DNA from 2 places in the Clostridium felsineum DSM 794 genome. Region 1 is predicted to be linked to the other one. Evidence: riboswitches for the same ligand, from Rfam matches in the RefSeq annotation. Region 1 holds a riboswitch; the other holds the start of a gene.

What was found. A riboswitch is a leader RNA that binds a small molecule or an ion and turns the genes downstream of it on or off. The one in region 1 is predicted to bind cyclic di-AMP.
Region 2: linked by a shared signal. The riboswitch ahead of CLFE_RS04210 (cell wall hydrolase) and the one ahead of CLFE_RS08705 (LysM peptidoglycan-binding domain-containing protein) in region 1 are both predicted to bind cyclic di-AMP.

Annotation. Positions count from the first base shown of each region.
Region 1 covers NZ_CP096980.1:1,852,995-1,865,777, forward strand. The annotation lists gene CLFE_RS08660 (DUF445 domain-containing protein) at 1-702, shown strand, start outside; gene CLFE_RS08665 (DUF445 domain-containing protein) at 721-1,995, shown strand; gene CLFE_RS08670 (DUF6483 family protein) at 2,159-2,815, opposite strand; gene polA (DNA polymerase I) at 3,050-5,665, shown strand; gene coaE (dephospho-CoA kinase) at 5,686-6,291, shown strand; gene CLFE_RS08685 (lytic transglycosylase domain-containing protein) at 6,292-6,849, shown strand; tRNA gene CLFE_RS08690 (tRNA-Leu) at 7,014-7,096, shown strand; RNA gene ssrS (6S RNA) at 7,104-7,295, shown strand; gene CLFE_RS08700 (DUF3892 domain-containing protein) at 7,473-7,781, shown strand; cyclic di-AMP (ydaO/yuaA leader) riboswitch at 7,939-8,075, shown strand; gene CLFE_RS08705 (LysM peptidoglycan-binding domain-containing protein) at 8,079-8,834, shown strand; gene CLFE_RS08710 (chemotaxis protein) at 9,194-10,108, shown strand; RNA gene ssrS (6S RNA) at 10,216-10,395, shown strand; gene CLFE_RS08720 (metallophosphoesterase family protein) at 10,533-11,120, shown strand; gene CLFE_RS08725 (BMP family ABC transporter substrate-binding protein) at 11,139-12,783, opposite strand, start outside.
Region 2 covers NZ_CP096980.1:875,673-888,455, reverse strand. The annotation lists gene CLFE_RS04250 (sugar transferase) at 1-586, opposite strand, end outside; gene CLFE_RS04245 (VanZ family protein) at 880-1,365, shown strand; gene buk (butyrate kinase) at 1,419-2,486, opposite strand; gene ptb (phosphate butyryltransferase) at 2,512-3,417, opposite strand; gene CLFE_RS04230 (NAD(P)/FAD-dependent oxidoreductase) at 3,519-5,144, opposite strand; gene CLFE_RS04225 (CdaR family protein) at 5,157-6,368, opposite strand; gene cdaA (diadenylate cyclase CdaA) at 6,341-7,186, opposite strand; gene CLFE_RS04215 (hypothetical protein) at 7,419-8,381, shown strand; cyclic di-AMP (ydaO/yuaA leader) riboswitch at 8,460-8,582, shown strand; gene CLFE_RS04210 (cell wall hydrolase) at 8,586-9,170, shown strand; gene CLFE_RS04205 (NAD(P)/FAD-dependent oxidoreductase) at 9,253-10,107, opposite strand; gene trxA (thioredoxin) at 10,113-10,430, opposite strand; gene CLFE_RS04195 (tol-pal system YbgF family protein) at 10,579-11,805, opposite strand; gene CLFE_RS04190 (hypothetical protein) at 12,116-12,682, shown strand; gene CLFE_RS04185 (hypothetical protein) at 12,699-12,783, shown strand, end outside.

The DNA.
Region 1 (12,783 bases):
AAGGTTTTATCTGAATTTGTTAACAGTGGTTACTATGATAAGACTGTTAATATATTTATAGATAAAACTATAGAGGTTTTAAAAGCTGAAAATAGCATAAAATTTATTGGAGATATTGTAAATAAGTCTATAGATAGATACGAGAAGGATAGTTCAGGTAGAAAATTTGCTACAAAAATTATAATAAATACTATATTAAAAGGAAATGTAAAATTAGCACCATATGTTATTGTAGATGGAATTGTACAAAAACTAAAAATCATAAAAGAAAATAAGGATAAATATAGAGAAGAAGTAAAGAAAATGCTAGTATCTGTATACCAAAATGGTGAGGGAGGTACTTTAGATATAATATTGGAGTCAATAGAAAACTGTACAAAAAAATGCAAGGAGTGTTCTGAAGATTGTAAGATAAAAGATGAAAACATTTTATCAAAAATTATTACTAGATTAATAAATAGTTTGGGAAAATCTACATTAAATCAGTTTATAGGCAAAGAATTAGAAAAGGTCGTAGGTTATAAGCATAGCGAGATAGGTAAAATAGTAAAAGAAAGCTTAAATAAATATAATGATGAAGAAATAATAAATTTGGCTTATGATAAAGCAGGAGATGAGCTTCAACTTATCAGAATAAATGGTTCAGTAGTGGGCGGAGTACTAGGTGTTATAATATTTGTGATTACAAAAATATTAATTTAAAATAGGATGGTAATAAATATGAATTATAAAAATAAAGCCAACATTATTCTTGGTATTGTTTCAGTATTTTTTATATTTTCTTTTTTATTAAAATATTATGTTATAAATAACGTATATACGGATTTTGTGTTTACGGTAATTAAAGCAGCACTTGTTGGTTCTGTGGCAGATTGGTTCGCTATAACAGCTATTTATAGAAAGCCACTTGGAATATCTTTTCATACGGCGCTAATACCTAGAAACAGGGAAAAAATAGTGGAAGCTACAGCTGCTTTTGTAGAGAAAGAACTTTTAAGCAGAGAAGCTATAAAGAATAAAATCGAAAAAAATAATATTGCAGTTAAAATATCTAAAACTATTATTAGCAATAAAGATAATATAAACTTGAAAGTAATTCAAATGTTGAATGAGTACATAAGCAAAGCTGATAAGAATAATATAAAAAGAAAAATAAAGGATTTAAGAACTGGATATTTAAATGAATTTTATGATAAAAAGAGAATAAAGTGTGTGCTTACGTGTATATACAAAAATGACGGAGAAAAAATCTTAGATAGTATTTTTGATTTTCTGATTTATGTAGTAAAAAAAGATGAAGTACAGCATTACATATATGATGCCATGAATAAATTAAAAAAAGAAAATACTAAAGGATTTATTTTCAAACTGGGATTGTCACTTTTTGAAGCATCAGATAGTGTTAATTTACGAGATGCCAGTTTAGTAGTACAGGACGAATTATTAGACAAAGTACGTAAGCTTAAAAATTCTGAGGATGCTTACAGAAAGAAAATAAGTGCTTTCATTGAACAATATTTGAATAATTTGCAAGATGATAACGTCTTAGAAAACTTTAAAAATTATATTTTTAAAGATGAAAATATAGATTCTTTAATTGATAAAATATTTGTTAAATCAAAGATAGTATTTAATAGTTATGAGACCGAGGGGTATTTAATAACAAAAATTATATTTGATATTTTTTCTAGTGTTTTTGAAAAAGTAGTTAAGGACGAAGAAAAGTTAAATGAGATTTGCAGATACATAGAAACGGTTGTTATAGATATTTTTGAAGAGAAGCATTACGTTATAGGAAAATTTATAAGAGATACACTTAATGAGTTTGATGATGACAAATTAAATAAATTTATTGATGATAAGGTTGGAAGTGATCTTCAGTGGATAAGGATAAATGGTTCTGTTGTTGGAGGATTTGTTGGCATGATAATATTTTTAATTATGAACTTTATATATAATCCATTTTTGGCACCTCAAATAAGGCGTATATTTTAAGAATTGTAATCAGTGTTTAGATTTAGCAGTGAAGAAAAGCAAAAAATACAAATTTCTTCACTGCTATGCATAACGCATAAATGCTAATACATTCTGACTCATAAAAGATTCTGAGGTCGAACCTCTTTAGCAGGAATATTTTAAGATCCATAATGTAAGAATTTTAGTGCGTTATATAATTAGAAAGCTCTTTTAGGTAGTCTTGAATTTCGTTTTTTTCAAGATTACCTTCTTTTAATTCATCATCAGATTTATTAAGGAGCTCAGAGTAGAAGGCTGCGGCCTTTTTCTTAAAGTTTTCCGTATCGCTGCTTGAATTTATAAGTTCATAAATACAATCATCTGCCTTGGCGTAGTTTTTGGTAAGTTTAAAATAATCGAATAGTTTTTCCATTAGAGTATCATTTAATTCATATTCTAGTAAATTATCAGCTTCAGCATCTGATAATAGTTTGTAATTTTCTATATCGCAATCTAATTCGTTATAAAAAACCTCAAAAGCTAGATTAAAGGCTCTTTCATATCTAAAAAATGCATCTGAAAGTTTGTTGGTATCCTCGTAAAGTTTACCTTCTTCAAACAATAAGGAAGATACAATTATAAGTTTATTACCATCTGGAAGATTATTTGTTTTTAAAAAGTTTAAAAGATCCGAAATAGATAAAGTATTTATGAAGCTAGAGCTCATACCTGAAAATCTTTTTAAAGATACATCTATTTCAGGAAGTGCGTTTTCTCCTAAGTCTTTTAATCTATGTATTTTATCAATAGAGGTTGTAAATTCCTCACTAATTAGTTTACTTAAGTTTTTTTTAATCAATTGAAACACCCCATTAAAAATTTTTCATATATAAAATTATAAACAATATCATAATATATTGCAAAATGTAATTGAAAATAAGTAGCAGACATTAGTTATAAAATAATTTTAAGTTGTGGTATAATATAGTGCGTATAGAAATGTAATGAATTTAAAAACATAAAGTTAATTGTGTAATAGAAGTTGTAAGAAAAGTGAAATAGTATAGATAGAAATTAATTTAGGAGTGATAAGATGGAAAGATTGCTTGTGCTAGACGGTAATAGCCTTATGAATAGGGCTTTTTATGCACTGCCAGAGCTTACAAATACAGATGGACTTCATACTAATGGAATATATGGATTTATGACAATGCTTATAAAAATGAGGGATGAAATAAAACCTGATTTTATAGTCACAACTTTTGATAGAAAAGCACCTACTTTTAGACATAAGGAATATGAAGATTATAAAGCTGGAAGAAAAAAAATGCCGCCAGAACTTAGCGAGCAGTTTCCTGTTTTAAAAGAATTACTTGAAAAGTTAGCTATAAATATATTTGAAATAGATGGATTTGAAGCAGATGACCTTATAGGAACTTTGGCCTGCTTTGCTAAAGAAAGAGGAATAGAAGTATACATAGTTACAGGAGATAGAGATGCACTTCAGCTTGCGGATGATAATGTTAAAGTTGTTATAAATAAAAAAGGCATGACTGAAAAGGAAATATACGACAAAAATAGAATGATTGAAGAGTATGGAGTAACTCCGCTTCAATTTATAGATGTAAAAGGTCTTATGGGAGATAATTCTGATAATATACCAGGAGTTCCTGGAATAGGTCCTAAAACTGCATTTAAACTTATACAAGAATACGGAAGTTTGGAGAATGTTCTTGATAATATAGAAAAATTAAAGGGCAAAAAGGTAAAAGAAAATTTAGAAACTTATAGAGAGCAGGCTGTTTTTAGTAAAAAGCTTGCAACAATAATGACAAATGTGCCTATTGAAATTGACATTGAAGAAATAAGATCTAAAGAAAACTTTGATGTTGATGGAGCAAGACAGCTTTTAAGAAGGCTTCAATTTAAAAGTATAATTGAAAAAATACCAAAACTTAATGTGCCAGAAGAAAAAAACGAAGTTAACGTAGAATATACTTTGATAGATGAAGCTTTAAGGTTCCATTCAGTATTTTCAGCTATTAAAAATACTGAAGTATATATGACATATAATATCGGAGGAGAAAGTTTATATTCGGAAATTTATATTGACAAGATTTTCATTAAAGCAAATGGAGAAGCATATATAGTAGATGTAAATAAAATGATGGAAGATGATAAAGAAAATACAATATTTTATTTAAAATCATTTTTCCAAGATAGAAGTGTCACAAAAATAATACATGATTCTAAAAATATGCTCACAGTCCTTACAAAGCTTAATATAAATATAGAAAAAATGGTATTTGATACGGCAATAGCAGAATACCTAATAAATCCATCTAAAAAGGAGTACAATTTAAAAGATGCAGCAGAAGATCTACTTTTATTGGATTTGACTGGAGAAGATAATGATATTAAAATAAAAGAAGTTTATGTCATGGATAAAATTTACAATAAGCTTAAAGACAAAATTAAAGATTATGACATGGAAGAATTGTATTACAAAGTGGAGCTTCCGCTTATAGAAGTGTTGTCATCTATGGAGAGCTGTGGATTTAAGGTTGAGAAAAATAAGCTTGAGCAAATTGGTGAGAAATTTAATGGAGAAATAGCGAAGGTTAAAGAAGAAATATATAATATGTCAGGAGAAGAATTTAATATAAGTTCTCCAAAGCAGCTAGGTAAGATACTTTTTGAAAAATTGGATTTGCCTGTTGTAAAGAAAACAAAAACAGGATATTCAACTAACGCTGAAGTTTTAGAAAAATTAATAGATAAACATCCTATAATTGAAAAGGTTGTGTATTATAGACAGCTTACAAAGCTTTATTCAACATATGTAGAGGGGCTTAAAACAGTTATAGATGCAGATGATAAAATACATTCAAGTTTTAATCAAACAGTAACTACAACAGGAAGACTTTCTAGTACAGAGCCCAATCTTCAGAATATACCTATAAAAAGTGAAATGGGCAGAGAAATAAGAAAGGTTTTTGTACCGGATAATGATGAATGTGTAATATTATCAGCTGATTATTCACAAATAGAGTTAAGAGTTTTAGCACATATTGCCGATGATGAAAATTTAATAAATGCCTTTAAGCATCACAGTGATATACATACTAAAACAGCATCAGAAGTATTCAGAGTACCTATTAGTGACGTTACTCCTAGAATGAGAAGTAACGCTAAAGCTGTAAATTTTGGAATTGTATATGGCATAAGTGATTTTAGTTTGGCAAAAGACATAAAAGTATCAAAGAAAGAAGCGAAAGAGTATATTGATACTTATTTTGAAAGATATCCCAATGTAAAAAAATATTTAGATGATATAATAGTTACAGCTAAAAAAAGTATGTATGTAAGTACCATAATGAATAGAAGAAGAATTATTCCAGAAATAGCCTCATCAAATAAAATCATTAAGGGGTTTGGAGAAAGACTTGCTATGAACACTCCAATACAAGGAAGTGCTGCGGATCTTATTAAGCTTTCAATGGTCAATGTGTATAGAAAAATTAAAGAATTAAAGCTTAAAAGTAGTCTTATACTTCAGGTTCACGATGAGCTTATTTTAAATGTTTATATGGATGAACTTGAAAAGGTAAAAGAACTGGTAAAAAGTGAAATGGAAAAAGTCATGGAGCTTAAGGTTCCTTTAGAAGTAGATATAGAGTCAGGTAAGACCTGGTATGAAGCAAAATAATCTGTTTGGTGGTGGGTATTATGTTGAAAATTGGTTTAACAGGAGGAATTGGCAGTGGAAAAAGCACAATATCAAGAATATTTAAAGAAAGACAAATTCTTGTAGTTGATGCAGATAACGTTGCAAGAGGTGAGCTAAAAGAACATCCTGAAATATTAACTGATGTTAAAAATAAGTTTGGGGATAGTTTTTTTGATGAAAGAGGAGAATTTAAAAGAAAAGATTTTGGAAACTTTATTTTTAGTAGTGATATTCATAAAAAAGAATATGAAGATATAATAATGCCATATATAAAGAAAGATATAAAAAGAACTATGGACCTTTATGAAAGTCTTAATGAAAATGTATGTGTATTAGATGCACCAACTTTAATAGAAAGTGGTATTTACAAGGATATGGATATAAATATACTTGTATGGGTTGATCAAGCTACTCAAATAGAAAGAGTTAAGAAGAGGGATGGCCTTTCGGAAAAAGAGGTTATTATGAGAATAAATTCACAAATGTCTTTAGAAGAAAAGAAAACCTATGTTGATTTTATTATTGATAACCGTAAAGACTTTGAGAGTACAATTAAACAAATTGACAGAATAATGGAATCTATAAGTATAATGAAGGGAAAATAAATGAAATCTAAATCTAAAATTTTTATATTTATAATAATAATAATTGCTTTGATTGTAGCGTTAAATACAAGAAATATATTAAAACATTTTTATCCGGTGAGATATGTGAGTTATATAGAGAAGTATTCTAAAGAAAATAATCTTGATCCGTATTTTGTTATGGCAGTGGTAAGAGTGGAAAGTAATTTTAATGCATCAGCAAGATCAAACAAGGATGCTTATGGTCTTATGCAAATAACTCCAGAAACTGCTGAATGGGCAGCGGAGAAAATGGGATTAACAGGTTTTAAGGTTGAAGATCTTACAGACCCTGAAATTAATATAAAAATAGGATGCTGGTATTTAAAAGATCTATCAAATGAGTTTGGTGGAGATTGGACATTAATTCTTGCAGCTTATAATGGTGGAAGAGGCAATGTTAAAAAATGGTTAAACAATAAGAAAAACTCTAAGGATGGAAAAACGCTGCACTATATACCTTATGGTGAGACTAACAAATATGTTAAAAAGGTAATGATGGATTATAAAGTTTATAAAAGATTGTATGAGAATAATTAATGTAATATCCTATGTATGTATGTTAATATTTTGTACATGCATAGGATAAACTTTAATAGTATTTTTAATATACATATAATTAATTTATAAAATAAAATATTTTTTGTTGACAAAAGTATTTTATGTAGTATAATAATCATTGTCAGTTCTTTTAGGACTAGTATGCGAGGGTGGCGGAATTGGCAGACGCGCACGTTTGAGGGGCGTGTGGGCAACCGTACGGGTTCAAGTCCCGTCCTTCGCACCAAAATGAATAATTTCTGAAGTATTTGTTAAGCTCTTATTTTGAACCTACAGTTCAAACAAGGGAGTTCGATATTTAGATGATTATATGCGCTTCAAGTGAATCCTTTTACGGTATTGAATGAGATAGAGGCATCTGTGAGGACACCCACCTATCAGATAGATAGGTGTCAAAATTAGGGCAGCGGTATTTTGGATTTCCATTTGAATGTATAGAGAGACTTAGGTCTCTCTTTTTATTTTACGTAATATTTGATAAAAAATCACTTAATAAAAGGACTTTTGTTATTTAATGAGAATTATTTGAAGGTTAAAGTTCTATTAAAATAAAAAAATAAATATCTATATAATAAATAGTTTATAGGAGAGGGGATTCTGCCTTGAAAAACGTTTATGATTACGGAATATATGCTGTTCATTATGACAAGAATGATAAAAGTAATATTATACAATTTACTAAAGTTTGCTTTATAAAAAATAATAATGTAAGTATGCCGATTGAATTTTCAAGAGATTTTTTAATTGCTGATATAGAGGACGGAAATAAATATTATACTATGTATAAGAAAAATAATAGGTGGGAAAAGAAGGAATGTGTAAATATTAAGTATATAAATGGAAATCCTTATGTAAAAATAAACTTAAATAATCTAGAGAGCGATGAATTAGGGGAACTGCCGGAATACTGATAATAACGTTTACAATGGTTTTGGTTATACAATTATAAACTAGGCAGTGTGAAAATAAATATTCCTTAGTTGCCATAAATTTTGCATAGATTAGTCATATTTTATTTGCTAGAATGTTAGCCATAGGGTTTCTGAATCAATTAATTGAATTAGGAACCCTATAAAATTGCCGAATCTTAAGTTTTTAAGTACGGGGGAACACATTGTGGGTGAATCTTACAAGTATATATGTAAGTAGGGTGCCTTCAACCCGAATCCGTAAGCTAACCTCGGAGGCATTAGTAGAAGGGAGAAAATATGATAAAATCTAAATTTAAATTTTTGTTTTTTGCAGCAATTTTAGCTTTTGGTGGAATGGGAAAAAGTGTTGTACAAGCTGCTACTTATAGTGTAAAAAGTGGAGATACACTTTATAGTATAAGCAGAAACTATGGTACTAACTATAATTATCTTATAGCTGCTAATAGGTTGCAAAGCAATGCAATTTATGTAGGACAGAAACTTCAAGTTCCAGACGTAAAGTATACAGTAAAAAGTGGAGATACGCTATATCTTATTTCTAAAAAGTTTGGAGTATCTTTTAATGATATAAAACTTGCTAATAATATATGGAATAATTCCCTTAAGATAGGACAAGTTATAGTGATTCCTGTTATCACAACTACAGCACCTAGTTATGTGATTTCTTGTACAAGCTCGGAAGTTGACTTGTTAGCAAGACTTATAAATGCAGAAGCTGGAGGGGAAAGTTACAATTCGATGGTTGCAGTAGGAGCTGTAATCGTAAATAGAGTTCAAAGTGGTACTTTTCCGAATACGATTACAAATGTAATATATCAGGTATCTAATGGATATTATCAGTTTACACCTGTTTTGAATGGAACTATAAATAAAAGTGCGACTGCGGCATCTTTAAATGCGGCAAAAGAAGCTCTTCGTGGAGTAGATCCTACAAAAGGAGCTTTGTATTTTTATGATAATACGGTAACTAATACGTGGCTTACTTCAAAGCCTGTATCACTTGTGTCTGGAAAATTAATTTTTGCATACTAGTGAATAATTTAAAGGGGCTCTAAAAGGAGTCCCTTTAAATTTGTTTTATAATTAAAAAAATATTTTTTGTTATAATAAATATAAGAATGAATGTAATAGAATTAGCTAATGATATATATAAACTATAATAATTTTTATAAAACTGACGATATATATATAGAATACAATTTAGGATATAAATTTAAAATTTGTCAGTGTAAGCGTACATAAGTTAAAATCTACTTTAGCTTAAGAAGGTAAAGTTAATAATATAAGCATAAAACCGGCATAAACTAACTAAAAACGTTAGGATTACTTCAGTTTAATAACATTTGAATGTATTGTAGGAATTAAAATAAATTGAAAGGTAGGAATTAATTATGGAGAGTAATATATTATTAGAATCAGGAACAGGGGAATTAGAAGTCCTTGAGTTTGTAATAGGAGATAGACATTTTGCTATTAATATTATAAAAGTTAAAGAAGTAGTAGAAGTAGAAGGTGGAAAAATAACAAAATTGCCAGAAACCAATCCTGCAATAGCTGGACTTATATTGTGCAGAAATGAAATAATAACTCTCGTTGATTTGAAATATGTTATAACTAAAGGACAAAAGGTTGAATCATGTTCAAAAGTAATTATATGCGAATTTAATAAGGTAAGAGTTGCTTTTAATATTGATGCTATAGTTGGAGTACATCGTGTTAAATGGGAAGAAATTTTAAAACCAGATAATGTTGCTGAAAATCCATTAGTTATAGGTCATGTAATTTTAGGCGATAAAATACTTCTTATGCTTGATTTCGAGAAAATAGTTACAGATATAAGTCCTAGCACAGGAATAAGCCAAGAAAGAATCGGAAATATAGAATATGATAAGAATAGAGCAACTGTGAGAATAGCAATGGCAGACGATTCTACTCTTATAAGGAAACTTTTAAAAAATACCTTAAATAAAGCTGGTTTTACTAATTTGCACATATTTGATGATGGAAAACAACTTCTTAACTATTTAGAAGAAGTTGTTGAGAAGAAAGGAGAAAAAGTAACAGAAGAAGTTCAGTTAGTTATAACAGATATTGAGATGCCTCAAATGGATGGTCATGCACTTACAAGAAAAATTAAGGAACATCCTCTTCTTAGAAGAATTCCTGTTATAATATTTTCATCACTTATTACAGGGGATTTAAAACATAAGGGTGAATCAGTTGGCGCCGATGCTCAAATAAGTAAGCCTGAGGTTGGTGAATTAGTTAGAATTATAGAAGAATTAATCAATAAAAATAATATTTAAATTTTTGAGTATTTATTACTAATAAAGATAAAACAAAAAGTATTGATTTTATTTTTTTATATGTTATAATAAATTTAAGTAAACGTATTAATACTTTATAAATCAGATATTTTCTAAGGTATACGCCAAGCTCTTATCTTGAACCTACAGTTTAAAAATGGGAGTTCAATATATAAATACCGATATGGATTTCTTATATTTTAAAGAAAAGATAGAAGTATTTTTGAGGACACCCACCTATCATTAGATAGGTGTCAACGAAAGAGCAGCGGTATTTTGGATGTATATGTGGGAGAAGAGAGGTGTATACCTCTCTTCTTTGTGTTTTTTGAGAAAAGTTTTAATATTGATGAAATTGCCTAAAAAAAATGATATAATAATTTTATACACAACGTTTACATAAAGTGTAAGGGTGGGTAATTTTGTGAAAATATTACTAATTTCGGATGAAGAATCTAAATATATGTGGGATTTCTTTGTGCCAGAAAATTTTAAAGATATAGATATAATAATATCATGTGGAGATTTAAAGGCAGAATATCTTAGTTTTTTAGTTACAATGATAAAAGCACCGCTATTTTATATACATGGAAACCACGATAACAATTATAAAAATAATCCGCCAGAGGGATGCGAATGTATTGATGGCAAAATTATAAATTATAATGGTATTAGAATTATGGGATTAGGTGGAAGTATGAAATATAGAGAAACACCTCTTGTTTATACGGAAAAAGAAATGAGAAAAAGAATTAATAAGCTCAAATTTGGTTTGTTTTTTAATAGAGGCGTTGATATTATAGTATCACATGCAGCACCTAAAGGAATAAATGATGAAAATGATTTGTGTCATGAAGGATTTAAATGTTTTCTAGAGCTAATACAAAAATACTCTCCTAAGTATTTTTGCCATGGTCATATTCATTTGAATTATGGTAATAAAAAAAGGATTGCGAATTACAAAAATACAATGGTAATAAATGCTTTTGATCACTATATATTTGAATATTAAAGAGGAATAAATAAAAAATTATTCCTCTTTAATATAAGGTTCTATTATATCTACATTATCAACAAACCAATTCATGGAGAGTATTTCATCAGGAGCGGCTAATTCGTCTGATGATAGTCTTAGGTTGTTTTGATTATCATATATTGGCCCTGTAAATGGATTGAATTCATATGTAGTAATCATTTTTTTCATAGCTTCTACAAGTCTTTGAACTTCTATAGGAACATATTTTTTTGAGTAGTATACATCAACTACACCAGATTTTAAGCCGTACCAAAAATTTATAAGTTTTGAATTTTGATTGAACATATCAAGTAAAGTTGAAAATGTATTATTGAGTATATTATTTAAAATATTTTCATAGTAGATTCCCCAGTTCCATATAGGTGCTGCAAGATATCTATCAGGTATATTCGAATTTTCCTTAAAACTGCAAAGCATAGAGTATACGCCATATTTTTTAGTCTCATCTCTTGGCAACGTTAAATTTCTATTAGATATTATGTCACAGCCACATTTAAGAAGTTTTGTCTCAAGGTTTGAAAATTTGCTATGGCTGTTCCATTCTCGAGTCCAAGCTACTTTTACCTTTGAGTAAGGATTGACAAGTTTTGTTCCTAAGGCAAATGCATTAATAGAACCTATTACTTCTGAGGTTGGGCTTGTTGCAGAGTATCCTATAATATTGGTTTTTGTCATTGCCCCGGCAATAAGACCAGTTAAAAATCTTGGCTCATAAGTTCTTCCAAAATAGCAGCTCATGTGAGTATAAGGACTATCATCTGAACAATTAAAAAATTTAATTTGGGGATATTCTATAGAGCATTTTAGTGTGGCAGTTCTGAATATAGGACTTGTAGTGAAAATTACATTGTTTCCTTTTTCGGCTAGTTCCTTTATATAATTATAAGCTCTATTAGTATCTTCAGGCACACCTTCTACAAAACTTGTTGTGATTTGTCCTTTTAACTTAGTAGATACATATTGCCGTCCTAGTTCATGACCATATGTCCAGCCAGAACTTTCGATTGTTCGAGCATATACAAAGGCTACTTTTAAATTTTTAGAAGGTGTTATAAAATTTGAGATAGTTGAAAGCATATTTAGGGAAGTTTCACTAGAATCGACTAGAATGTCTACGTTTTTTTCGTTGAAATGAGTAAGTTCCTTCATGAATTCTTTGAGTGTCTTCTCAAGTTCTTTTTCTTTTATAGGTTCATTTATGCCATAAATTTTTGCATATTCTAGAAAGGCATCGGCTGTTGTTATAGGAAGCTTTTCACCATCTAATTTAAGGTATACTTCTCTAAAGGTATCATAAATAAAAATCATGAAATGTTTATATTTGTTATTTGAAAAATTATTTTTTATAGTATAAGAATCTAACAAATTTAGAAGTGTGTTAAAGCTATTTTTTTTAGTAAACCATAAGGTATTTATCTTGGTTTTATTATAAAAGTTCAAAAATTCATAGTAAATACAATTGATGATACTTTTATCATTTTTCTTTGGAACTAATCGTATAACCTCTGCAGCGATGGAAGCAGCACCAAAAAATTTAAGAATACTAACACGTTTGTTACCTTCTATAACATAAAATTGATTTAAATATTCGTAAACCTTTATAGGATGATTTATTCCTTCGCTTAAGTGAGATTTACAT
Region 2 (12,783 bases), 980 kb from region 1:
TATACTTTAAATCAAGTCTAATCCATTCCTCAAAACCAATAGAACTCCTCCCCATAACCTGCCAATAACAGGTTAAGCCAGGCTTAACTAGGAATTTCTTTTTCTGAAGTTCATTAAACTTTTTTACTTCACTAGGCAAATTAGGTCTTGGTCCTACAAGTGACATTTCACCTCTTAGAACATTGAAAAGCTGTGGGAGCTCATCTAAACTAGTTTTTCTTATAAATCTTCCGATCTTAGTTATCCTTGGGTCATCACTCATTTTAAACATTGGTCCTGATACTTCATTTTTATCCTTGAGCTCTGCTAGAAGTTTCTCTGCATTTTCCACCATAGAGCGAAACTTGTACATATTGAATGTCCTTCCATTTTGCCCCACCCTTTTTTGCGAAAAAATAATAGACCCTTTTGAATCCATCTTTATAGCAATAATTACTACCAGCATTACAGGACTTAAAATTACTATTCCAATAGCTGAACCAATTATATCTATAATTCTCTTTATTATGTAATATATAATGCCCTTATCTAAGCTTTTATCCGGCATAAATACAAGTTTATCATCCTCAAATTCTAAATTCTGCAATATATGCCCCTCCCTGTAATTAAAAAACATATTATACTTTCTAAAACATATTATACACCAACTCTCTAATAATTTCACTATTTCACCAACAATTTCGTTAAAATTTGCATTAAAATCCTTTTAATTTCACCACTTTTATAGCTATTTACTATGTTTTATGGGGTAAATATTATTAATTACCTTCGACTTTTTTATTACTATTATTATTTATACAAATTCATTTCACATAAATTTCATCACTTACAATTTTGTTTTGTGATATAATTTTATAGAATATAAGGAGGCAAAAAAATATGAAAAAAATTTTTTTGATTTTGCTCTGTTTACTCTGTTTTGGTTTCATTTTTTACAATTCTTCCCAAAACGGAAATGCATCTAATGATAGAAGTTATAAAGTTACAAATGAATTAAGAAATTTTTATAGAAAAATAAAAGGTGAGAATAAAGAAAACTACACAAAACTTCCTACTAATCCTCGTGATGAGAAAATAAACCTCTTTATAAGAAAAAATGCTCATGCCTTTGAGTATTGTCTTCTAGCAGGAATAGTTACAATAATTATTTTCAGCTTAGGCTTAAAAGGAAGATATGCTATAGTGTACATATGGTTTATATGCCTTTTTTACGCAGTACTTGATGAATTTCATCAAATGTATGTTCCAGGAAGGACATCGCTTGTTTCGGATGTTTTAGTGGATTTTCTTGGGGCAAATATAGGTATGTGGTTTAGTTATTTTGTTTATTACACAATATTTAAAAAATTCAGAAGCAAAAAATAAAAAAACAATACCCATGTTTATAGGGCAAAAGTTTCATAAACATGGGTACTGTTTTATTTATATTCCTTAGCTTTTTCTTCTCCTCTAAGGACTCTAAGGCCGCCCTCTGCTAGTGCAAGAAGTTCATCTTCTCCACCATATCTAACTACAGGAGCTATGAATTTTACTCTGTCTTCTATTGCATCACATACATATGGGTTGTAAGCAATTCCACCTGTTAAAATTATTGCATCTACTTTTCCTTTTAAAACGGTGGCACATTTACCTATATCTTTTGCTACCTGGTATGTGAAGGCTTCATAAATAAGTCCGCATTTCTTATCTCCTTCAAGAGCTTTATCAACTACAGCTTTAAAATCAATAGTATTTAAATAGCTGACAACTCCGCCTTTACCGTTTATCTTTTTCATTACTTCTTCATAAGTGTATTTTTTGCTGAAACACATTCTTACAAGATCTCCTACTGGAACTCCGCCACTTCTCTCTGGTGAGAATGGACCTTCTCCATCAAGTGTGTTATTCACTTCTACCACTCTACCAGCTTTATGAGTACCTACTGAAGTTCCTCCACCCATATGAACTACTATTAAGTTAAGATCTTCGTATTTCTTTTTAGTTTCCTTTGCATATCTTCTTGCAACTGCTTTTTGATTTAATGCATGAAATATACTTTTTCTAGGAATATCAGCCATTCCTGATACTCTAGCAATTTCTTCAAGTTCATCAACAACAACTGGATCAACTATATATGCAGGAACATTTATTTCTTTTGCTATTTCATTTGCAATGATTCCACCAAGGTTTGAGGCATGCTGTCCTTGAACTCCTACCTTAAGATCCTTAAGCATTGCATCATTTACTCCATAAGTTCCGCTTACTATTGGTTTTAGAAGTCCCCCTCTGCCAATTATGGCATTTAGAGAACTTACTTCTATATTTGCTTCCTTTAGTGCGTCTAAAATTACTTCTTTTCTAAATTCAAACTGATCAAAGATAGTATCATACTTTTCTATCTCTTCTGCTGAATGTCTTAAAGTTTTTTCAAATATCTCTTTTTCATCATCGTAAATACCGATTTTAGTTGAGGTAGAGCCAGGATTGATTATTAATAATCTGTACATTATACATTCCTCCACTTAACTTAAATTATTTGCTTCCTGCAACTAATGCTGCAAGTGCTATAGAATTCATTTTTGTTTCATGGCTGTCAGCTCTTGAAGTTAAAACAACTGGTGCAGCAGTTCCAACTAAAATTCCACCATTTTTTGAATCTGTTGTATATGTTAAAGTTTTGTACATTACATTTCCTGTTTCTATGTTTGGCATTAAGAAGATATCAGCCTTTCCAGCAACTTCTCCTGTTACATTTTTATGATGTGCTGCTTCTGCTGATAACGCTATGTCTAGTGCTAAAGGTCCATCAACTACACAACCCTTAAATTGTCCTCTGTCGCTCATTTTTGAAAGCATTGCTGCATCAAGTGTCGCTGGCATTTTAGGGTTTACAACCTCAACTGCACAAATTGGCGCAACCTTTGGATTTTCTATACCTATTGCATGTGCAACCTTAACTGAGTTGTTTACTATATCAATTTTTTCTTTTAATTCAGGATAAGTATTAAATGCAACATCTGTTAAGAATAAAAGTCTATCAAATTTTTCAGTTTCAAATACTGCAACGTGGGACATAGTTTTTCCAGTTCTAAGTCCAACTTCTTTGTTTAATACTGATCTTAAAAATGTTGCTGTATTTATAAGTCCTTTCATTACCATATCAGCTTTTCCTGTTGATACAAGTTCTACTGCTTTTAAAGCTGCCTTTTTTACATCAGGCTCGTTTACTATCTCAAAATCATTTATATCCATTCCTATTTTAAGCGCAATTGATACAATTTCGTCATGATCTCCTACAAGTATAGCGTCTGCAATTCCATTTTTCTTGGCGTCTCTTACTGCTTCAAGTACTGGTTCGTCTTGAGCTACAGCAACAGCAACCTTTTTCATCTCTTTACTTTTTACCTTCATGATGATTTCATTAAAACTCTTAATCACTTGTCGTACACTCCCTTTACTTTTTATATCTCTGTTAAATGATTAACGTGCTCATTTATATTTTAACAAACTTTTCCCATGAAGTTAAGTTTTTTAGAAAATTATTTAAATTTATATTTTTTCATTATGCTCTCTGCAGACTTTATTCCATCTACAGCCGCTGATATTATGCCTCCAGCAAAGCCTGCGCCCTCACCTGATGGATATAAGCCTTTTAGTGAAATACTTTCAAGCTTTTCGTTTCTAGTTATCTTCAAAGGTGCTGAGGTTCTGGTTTCTATTCCTGTCATTACAGCATCAGAATACATATAACCTGTTATTTTTTTATCAAAATTCACAAATCCCTCTTTCAAAGAATCTATTACATAACTTGGTAAACACTCTTTTAGTGCCGCAAATTTATACCCTGGAGTGTACGATGGTTTTACGCTTCCTACTTTAGTTGTTACCTTATCCTGCATAAAATCACCTACAAGCTGCACTGGTGCATTATAACCTCCACCGCCTGCTAAATATGCAAGGTGCTCATAATATCTTTGAAATTCCATTCCTATAAGTGGACTTTTGTCACTTATATCCTTGTTAAAAAGAGCCTTGGAAGCTTTGAAATCTTCACTATTTACAGTTACTACAAGAGCTGCATTTGCATTTTCAAGATCTCTCTTGTAATAGCTCATACCATTACATACAAGTCTTTCTTCCTCTGATGATGATGCTACAACTGCCCCGCCTGGACACATGCAAAAACTATAAACTCCCCTTTTTTCCTTGGTTGTGTAAGTCAATTTGTAGTCTGCTGCTTTAAGTCTAGGATGATTTTTATACTTTCCATACTGATGTTCATTTATAAAATCCTGTGGATGCTCTATCCTAACCCCTATAGCAAAGGGCTTTGGTTCCATAAATACGGCTTTTTTGTTGAGCATTTCATAGGTATCTCTAGAACTATGTCCTATGGCAAGTACAACACATTCACAAGGAATTTCTTCACCATTCACAATTACAGCCTCTACACTGTTATTTTTCATTATTATATCTTCAAGTCTGCTGTTAAACCTCACTTCTCCGCCTAAAGCTATTATTCTCTCACGTATATTTTTAACTACTTTTTTTAATATATCCGTTCCTATATGAGGTTTTCCCATATAACCTATTTCTTCTGGTGCTCCGCCTTTTATAAATTCCTCTAAAACATAACTGCACCTAGGATCTTTTATTCTTGTAGTAAGCTTACCATCAGAGAAAGTTCCTGCTCCACCCTCTCCAAATTGAACATTAGACTCTGTATTTAGTACTCCTGTTTTCCAAAAGTTATCCACAGTCTCCGTTCTTTTATCAACATTTTCTCCTCTTTCAAACACAAGAGGTGCATAACCATTCTCAGCAAGTGTAAGCGCTGCGAACATTCCACAAGGACCAGTTCCAATAACTATAGGTCTATGCTTTAATTTTTCATCTCCGAATTTAAATTCTTCTTCTATATGATTTTTTTCTAAGACTGCATCCTTTCCGTGAACCCTAGATATTATTTTGCTTTCATTTTTACATTTAACCTCTACTGAATAGTTAAATTTTATTGCATCCTTTTTTCTTGCATCTATAGATTCTCTTAAAATTTTAAAACTTTCAAAGTCCTCTTTAGATATTCTAAGCTTTTTTGCCGCCTTTTTTCTCAAATCCTCTAAATTTTCGTCTATATCTAAATTCAAATTATTAATTCTTATCACTGTACGCTCTCCTTATTTTGTTATTGTTACATTTACTTTGTCTAAGTCCTGTGATACCTTACTAATTCCTGAAGGTAATGTAACATTCACACCTTCTGTATAGGTTCCTTCTGCTAAATTAGTAAGATCTATATTAGCCTTTATATCTCCATCTTTAATATTATTGATATCTGTTACATAACCAGACACCACTATATTTAAAACTTCATTAGAAAGCTGCGCCTTTAAATTCTGACCTAAATTTGAAGTTGTTATATTTACCTTAAAAGTCTTTTGAATTGTAGTATCTGTATCTACCTTTACATTTATACTATCATCTGAATTTACAATTCTAACGCCGTCTGGAACTAAAAGCCTTACCTTAACTGTTTGACCTGCTGATATTTTAGATAAATCTATTGGCTCGGTATCTAGGGAGTTTATATTTTTTACTCCCTCGCTTACCCCCTCTATTTGTACACTGTCTGCAACCGGTGTAATAGTTTTTACCTTCACACCACTAGGAGATTGGCCTGTAGTTTTAACATTTATACTAACGTTTTTTATTTTCTTTTTTTTAGTTAAAGTAACATTAACTTCTTTGGTATCTAAAGCAACTCCTCCTATTACTGCTCCTTTAGCGTCAACTGCTTCAAGTTTAACCTTACTCTCAAAGCTATCAGCTTCATCACTTTTAATATCTACAATTCCTTCAACATGGTCTACCATACTTACTAGCTCTGAAGCTCCTGAAACGCTCACCTTTGATGGAGTGGAAAATGCATCATAAAGTCCCACCGTATAAGCATTTTTACCCTGCTTTTTTATATCAACTGATACATCCTTTTTATCGATTTTATCAATTTTTACACTTACCCACATGTTATCTTCTTGAACTATACTTATATTATTGGGCGATTTAACTATTTGTACTGGAATCTTGTTGTCACCTTTTTTAACAGCATACGAAGCTATATCGGCTACTATTTTGAATTCGCTCTGTTTAACCTTATAAACATCCGTAGCATTTCCTTTTATAGTAACTGAAATTTCAAATTTTTGATTTGGTGCTAAGGTGAGATTATTATCCTTAAGAGAATCAATATTGTTAATAGTTACTGGTATATTTTTAATTTTATAAGTTTTAATAGGATTTTCATAATTAGTAATATAAAGCCACAAACAAAATGCAGCTATAAAACATGCTATTCTAACTATTATTTCTCTTTTTGTCTTTTTCTCCACCCTTTCACCTTCTCCCAATAAGTAATTTTTTTACTATATCTATTTATTATTATATTCATCAATATATCCTTCAACTTTTTAGGTGTGTAGTTTCTAGTTAGCCTTCCATTTATAGCAAGAGATATATTGCCGGTTTCTTCTGATACTATTATAACTAAGGCATCTGAATTCTCTGATATGCCAATTCCAGCTCTATGCCTTGTTCCTAATTTTTTATTTATGTCATTGTTAGAAGTAAGCGGCAAGAAACATCCTGCTGCTACTATTCTGCCATTTCTTATAATTGTCGCTCCATCATGAAGTGGTGTATTTACAACAAATATATTTTCCAAGATAGCTGCTGAAACTATTGCATCAACTCTTGTACCTGTACTTATTATATCTTCAAGTCCTGTAGCCTGCTCAATTATGATAAGTGCTCCTGTTTTACTTTCAGCTAAATTTTTAACACTGGTAATAACTTCCTTTAATATCTTATCTACAGTATCCTTATCCTGAAGAATATGACCTTCCTTAAAGGCACTTCTGCCTATTCTCTCAAGGGCCCTTCTAATCTCTGGTTGAAATATTATAACCATAGAAAGAACACCTATAGTTATAGTTCTTTGAAGAATCCAATTTAACATAGTAAGATGAAAAATATCACTTAAAGGTATTAATAGAATTATTAATAGCACACCCTTTAGTAGCTGCATGGCTCTGGTTTCTTTTATTATACTGTAGGTTTTATAAAAAATATATGTAACAACAAGTATATCTACTATGGACCAAATATTTAATCCTTTTAGTGAGTTTTGTATTATGTCTATTAATTCCAAACTTTTTTCACCTCCATAATATTATATAAACCTCTGCTATTCCACACTTAATTATACACTAAGCAGATATAATTATATATTTTAAATTTATAATTTTTTATTAATGTTTATTTAATATAATTTTACATTTCCCCTTAATATTCCATCAAAACGATTTAATTGGTCTTCCCTATAAATAAAAGAATATATATATAGATTTTTACATAATTATATACATAAGGAGTTGATAAACATGAAGAAAAAATTTTTAAATAAAAAAACGGCCTTCATTATATTTATGTCAATATTATCGTGTGTTCTTGTTTTTTCTGTAACCTATAATTTATTTATTATAAGCTATTATAGAGATTATGAACACTCTATTGAAACAATTGCATCCTCAATTAACACTGCAAATAATATTTCTTCAAGCTTTGATATTAAAAATACTAAAACAAATGTTACTAAAAGTATCAATCTACTTATAAAGGCCCAAAATCATCTAAATAAACTACATGAAGTAAATAAGTACAAATATGTGGTACAAGACCTAAAAACAGGTCTAAGTGGAAATATTTTAGCCTACAAGCAGCTTATACTTTGCATAAATAATTCAGAAGATCCTAATATATCCACATCAATTCATTCATTAGATAAATATAGAAATTCATGCTTAAAACAATATTCTAGAGTAAACTGTATGAAAAAAGATTTGCTCAAAATAGATAAATTTATAGACCTTATTTATAATTCTAAACACTATTTTTCTGAAAAAGAAGCCTTAAAAAAGTATAACACTGTTTCATCTGAGGAAGTCGAAGAATTTACTACCAATTTTTCTACTATGGTAAATGAATTTAAGTCTATATTAACCAATTTTGACTCCTATGCCGAAAATGCTAGGAACAAAAAAATTTCTTATACTTATGTAATAAATAAAATAGAACAAAGCCAAAACGCTCTTGATAACTTCGAGCAAAATCTAAATACTCTATCTATTCCTCAAAGCAAGCTTGAAGTATTCTCTTCACTAAAAAAAGCTATGAATGATTACAAAGCTTACATAAAATCCTTTTTACCAGCTTTAACCTACGAAGAAAATTCATCTGATACTTACATCTCAACTTCTGAGGTTAATAAGCTTTACAGCGACTCTAATTATAAGTTTAAACAAACTGAGGAAGACCTTAAGGAATTTAATAAATTATTCAGATAATATTTTACCTTAAGGTACTAATTTAAAGCCTTTTAGATTTTTTATGGTTTAAATGAATTTTTTTCATAATCTTGTGCATAATATCATTAGCCTAAATTATAAAAACGGGGAAACCAATCTTTGGGGGTGAATCGCATTTATGCGTAGGTTTGTGCCTTTACCGAATCCGTCAGCTAACCTCGTATAATAAAAGGAGGAAGATTAATGAAAAAATTTATTTGGGCTATTATATTTTTTACTTTAATTTTATGCTGTCTACCTAATACTTGTAGTGCAAAAATTTTTTTTAAACCAAAGGAGGGAATACCTTATAATCCTTTATCCATAGTAAAAGAAGATAAAGCGGAGAAAAACTTATACGATGAAAAAGTAGATTCTGTTCAGGTCTTCAATCCAAATGGCAATTCTATTTATATCACCAATAATGATATTAACTTAATGGCACAGGTGGTATATGCTGAAAGCTGTTCAGAACCATATGAGGGGAAGGTTGCTGTAGCCTCAGTAATTTTGAATAGGCTTCAAAATCCTGAGTTTCCAAAATCCATAGGTGATGTAATTAAACAAAAGTATGCATTTTCCTGTATTAAAGATGGTGAAATAGCGGTAACACCAAATGAAGACTGCTACAATGCAGTTATGGATGCTTTGCATGGTAAGGATCCTACACCTAAAGCTATGTATTTTTATAACCCTAGAATATCAACATCCGAATGGATGAATAACATACAAAAAGAAAATGTAAAAGTTATAGGCAACCACGTATTTTTTAAAACATATAAACAATAAAATAATAAGGATGATTTTTCTTTCATTTTACTGCAAAAGCCTATTAGGGGTTTCTTGCAGTAAAATGAAAGTATCATCCTTATTATTTTCTATATAATTTTTCTACAGCATTAAGTGCTGCTACCTGACCTTCTCCTACAGACTTCATATATTGATAAGGTCTCCCTGTACAGTCTCCTGCGGCATAACACCCTTCAATATTGGTCTCCATCTTTCTGTTTACCTTTATGTGACCATCTTCAACTTCAAGTCCAGGAACAAGCTGCTCTGGAGGTGCACTATCTTTAAGCACAAATACTCCATCTGTTTCAAGCTCTCTCAACTTAAGCTTAAGCTTTTCCACTTTATTTTGTCCTACAATTTCAACGGGAGTATCTTTTACAAGCTCTACCTCTTGAGTTAGTTCATAATCATCTCTATACATTGGAACATAATATACTTTAGATGCAAGTTCAGATAAATAATTTGCTTCACTTTCTGCTTCCTTATTGTATCCCACTATAGTTACAACTTTATTTTTGTACAAAGGAGCATCACAAGTAGCGCAATAACCTACTCCTCTTCCTAAAAATTTATCTTCTCCATTTAACGGTTTTGTGTGTTCCATACCCATAGCAAGTATTACCTTAGTGGCTTCATAAGTATCACCACTAGTCATTATTGAGAAATATTCTCCCATTGCATATATATTATTAACCTTTACATTTTCTATTTGTATACCCATGTTATCTATGTGTTCTTTAAACTTATCCCTAAGCTCAGCTCCCTTTATGCCATAAAAGCCAAGGTAATTGTCTATTTTAGGTGCCAAAGTTAGCTTCTTACTTAAATCACTGCTTCCAAACACAATAACTTTTCTATTTCTTGTTTTTGCATTTATTGCGGAAGCTAGACCAGCAGGTCCACTTCCTATTATTGCAATATCATATCTTTCCATTTTTCTTATATGTGTTTCTCTATAGCAGCTGTAATTGATTGTTTAGGTCTAAAGCCTACTAAAGTATCTACTGGATTTCCGTCTTTAAATATCATAACTGTAGGTATACTTGCAATTCCGAATTTACTTGCCACTCCTGGATTATCATCCACATTAACTTTTGTAAACTTTGCTTTTCCTTGGAGTTCTTCTGATACCTCTTCTATTACAGGTCCAAGCATTTTGCAAGGTCCACACCATGGTGCCCAAAAGTCAACTATCACAGGTTCTCCTGAAGCTTTTATTTCTTCATCAAAAATAGAATCATTAATTTCTTTTACCATTTTTATTCCTCCTTGATACCCCCATAGGGTATGTTGTAATTATATTTTATCATGCTCTAAAATAATGTCAATCTTTTATACATATTATATTATAATCATATCATACTTATAATATAATTTTGTTTTTAAATAATTGTACTGAATTAATTTATTTATTTAGTATATTAGTTATATTAGAATTATTATAAATTGATTTAGGATAGTTATCTGAAAGCTTTTCAGCGTATTTTTTAGCATCCTCAATATTTACATCCTTATTTAAAATAGCTAAATTATACAAAACAGTTTCCTCATAACTTCCCTTTTCAAATTTTTGATCATATAATTTATAATAATTCATTGCCCCTTCTACATCATTGGTATTTTTATAGGTTTCTCCTGTAAAATAAATTATATCTGCATATAAATAGTTTTTTTCTCCATATTTATATGCCTTTAAAAGGTTTATCTTTGCACCCTCATAATTTTTGCTCTTAATAAGATCAGTTGCTGATTTATAAAAATATTCAACACCCTCACTTAGTAACATATCTGTTGCCTTTGATAACAAAATTTTATCATTTACCTTTAAACTGTTGTTTCCCTGCCATTTTTCAACGTATTCATATATTTTATCAAAATTTTTATTATCAACTGCGCCTTGAAGCTCTGAAGTATTAAATACCTCTTCTTTAACTGGTACTTCTATCTTCTTTTCTGGTTTTTTAACACTTTCTTTTTTTATTACCTTTTTAGTTGCAACCTTCTTAGGTTCTACCTTATTAGTTTTAAGATAATTTTTGATTTCAAAGCCTCCAAATGCAATAAGCAGTATTACAACTAAAGCTGCCAATGGTTTATACATCTTTTTGAAACTTATTTTACCTTTTATTACTCCTAAATCTATCAATTCTTTCTTAATAGAAAGTGCTTTCTCGTTATTTCTGTCAATTTTCAGCACCTTCTCAATACTTTCTTCTGCCTTCTTATACCTTCCTTGTTTTATATAGCATACTGCCTTATAGTTATAAACATTTATACAATTATAGGAGCTTTTTGAACAGTTTTCTAGAAGCTTTAGTGCCTCCTTTATTTCCATTTTCTTTATACATTTGAGAGCTCTAACATAATAATTCAATCTTTCCTCATCAGCCGCAACATCATTTAAATACCTCTTCGCTGAAATATCATCATTTGCCTCTACATTCAGCTTCCATACTGTTTTTGCTTCATTTAAATTTCCTTTAAAATAGCACAGCATTGCCTTTAAATCCAGTGCCGAATTACTACTTATATCTGCTGATATACACTCATCACAAAGTTCAATAGCCTTATCTATGTATCCATTTTCAAAATTCTGAAGTGCCTTCTTATAAATTCTCTTTGTCTTATCCATATTCTCACCTTATATATACTAGTATTTTTTACATTATATATAAGGTGTGAAAGTTCTAATACCTTCTGGCTTTTAAAATATCCTAAATTCTAACCTGTTAAGTAGTGATATTTTAAAAGTAATAATGTAAGAACTTCTTTACACCTTATATATCTATTATTGTTTATCGTGGCAATAAAAAATATGTTTACATTAGAAACAAAATTACATAAAAGATAGTTATTACTTAAATTCCATTAATGTAAAGTTTTTCAATAAACTCACGATACTTACTTATGTATTATTAAAACCTATTTAGGAGGATTTTACAATGAAAAAATTATTAAAAATATTATTTTTAGCCTTTCTGATTTTAACCTTGGGCAGCTTTTCCAAGGCCTTTGCATCTACTAATACTAATTTAAAGGATACACAAAATACCAATATTACTTTAACTTTGTTTATGCAAGACTCAACTAAAATACAATATACCATAACAAGGGATGAATTCACCAAATTTACTAATTGGTATAACCTTAGAGCAAATGGTGGTACTTTATTAAATTCATATACATTTAATCTTTCAACAGCCAACGTTTCCACTGATACAAAGGCTATTGTTTTTTTTAATACCATAGAATGTTTTGAAATTTATACTGATACTATTCCTGCAGCTAATAGAAACACTACTTTATCTTTGTCAATGAAAAATTCAACTATAAGAAAATACTCTTTAACTCAAGATGAACTTAACAAATTTAATCATTGGTATAATCTTAGAGCAAATGGTGGTACCCTTCAATCATATTATATATTTAATATTCCAGCTACTAAATATTCACCTGACAGAAAAGATTATGTTTTATTTAATAACATATCAAGCCTGGAAATTCATTAATAAATAGGAGGAAACTATGAATAAAAAAATAAGAACTTTCTTTTTAGTTTTGTTAATTGTAACTTTAGGTTCTTTTACAAGTGTTTTTGCAGCTAACAATA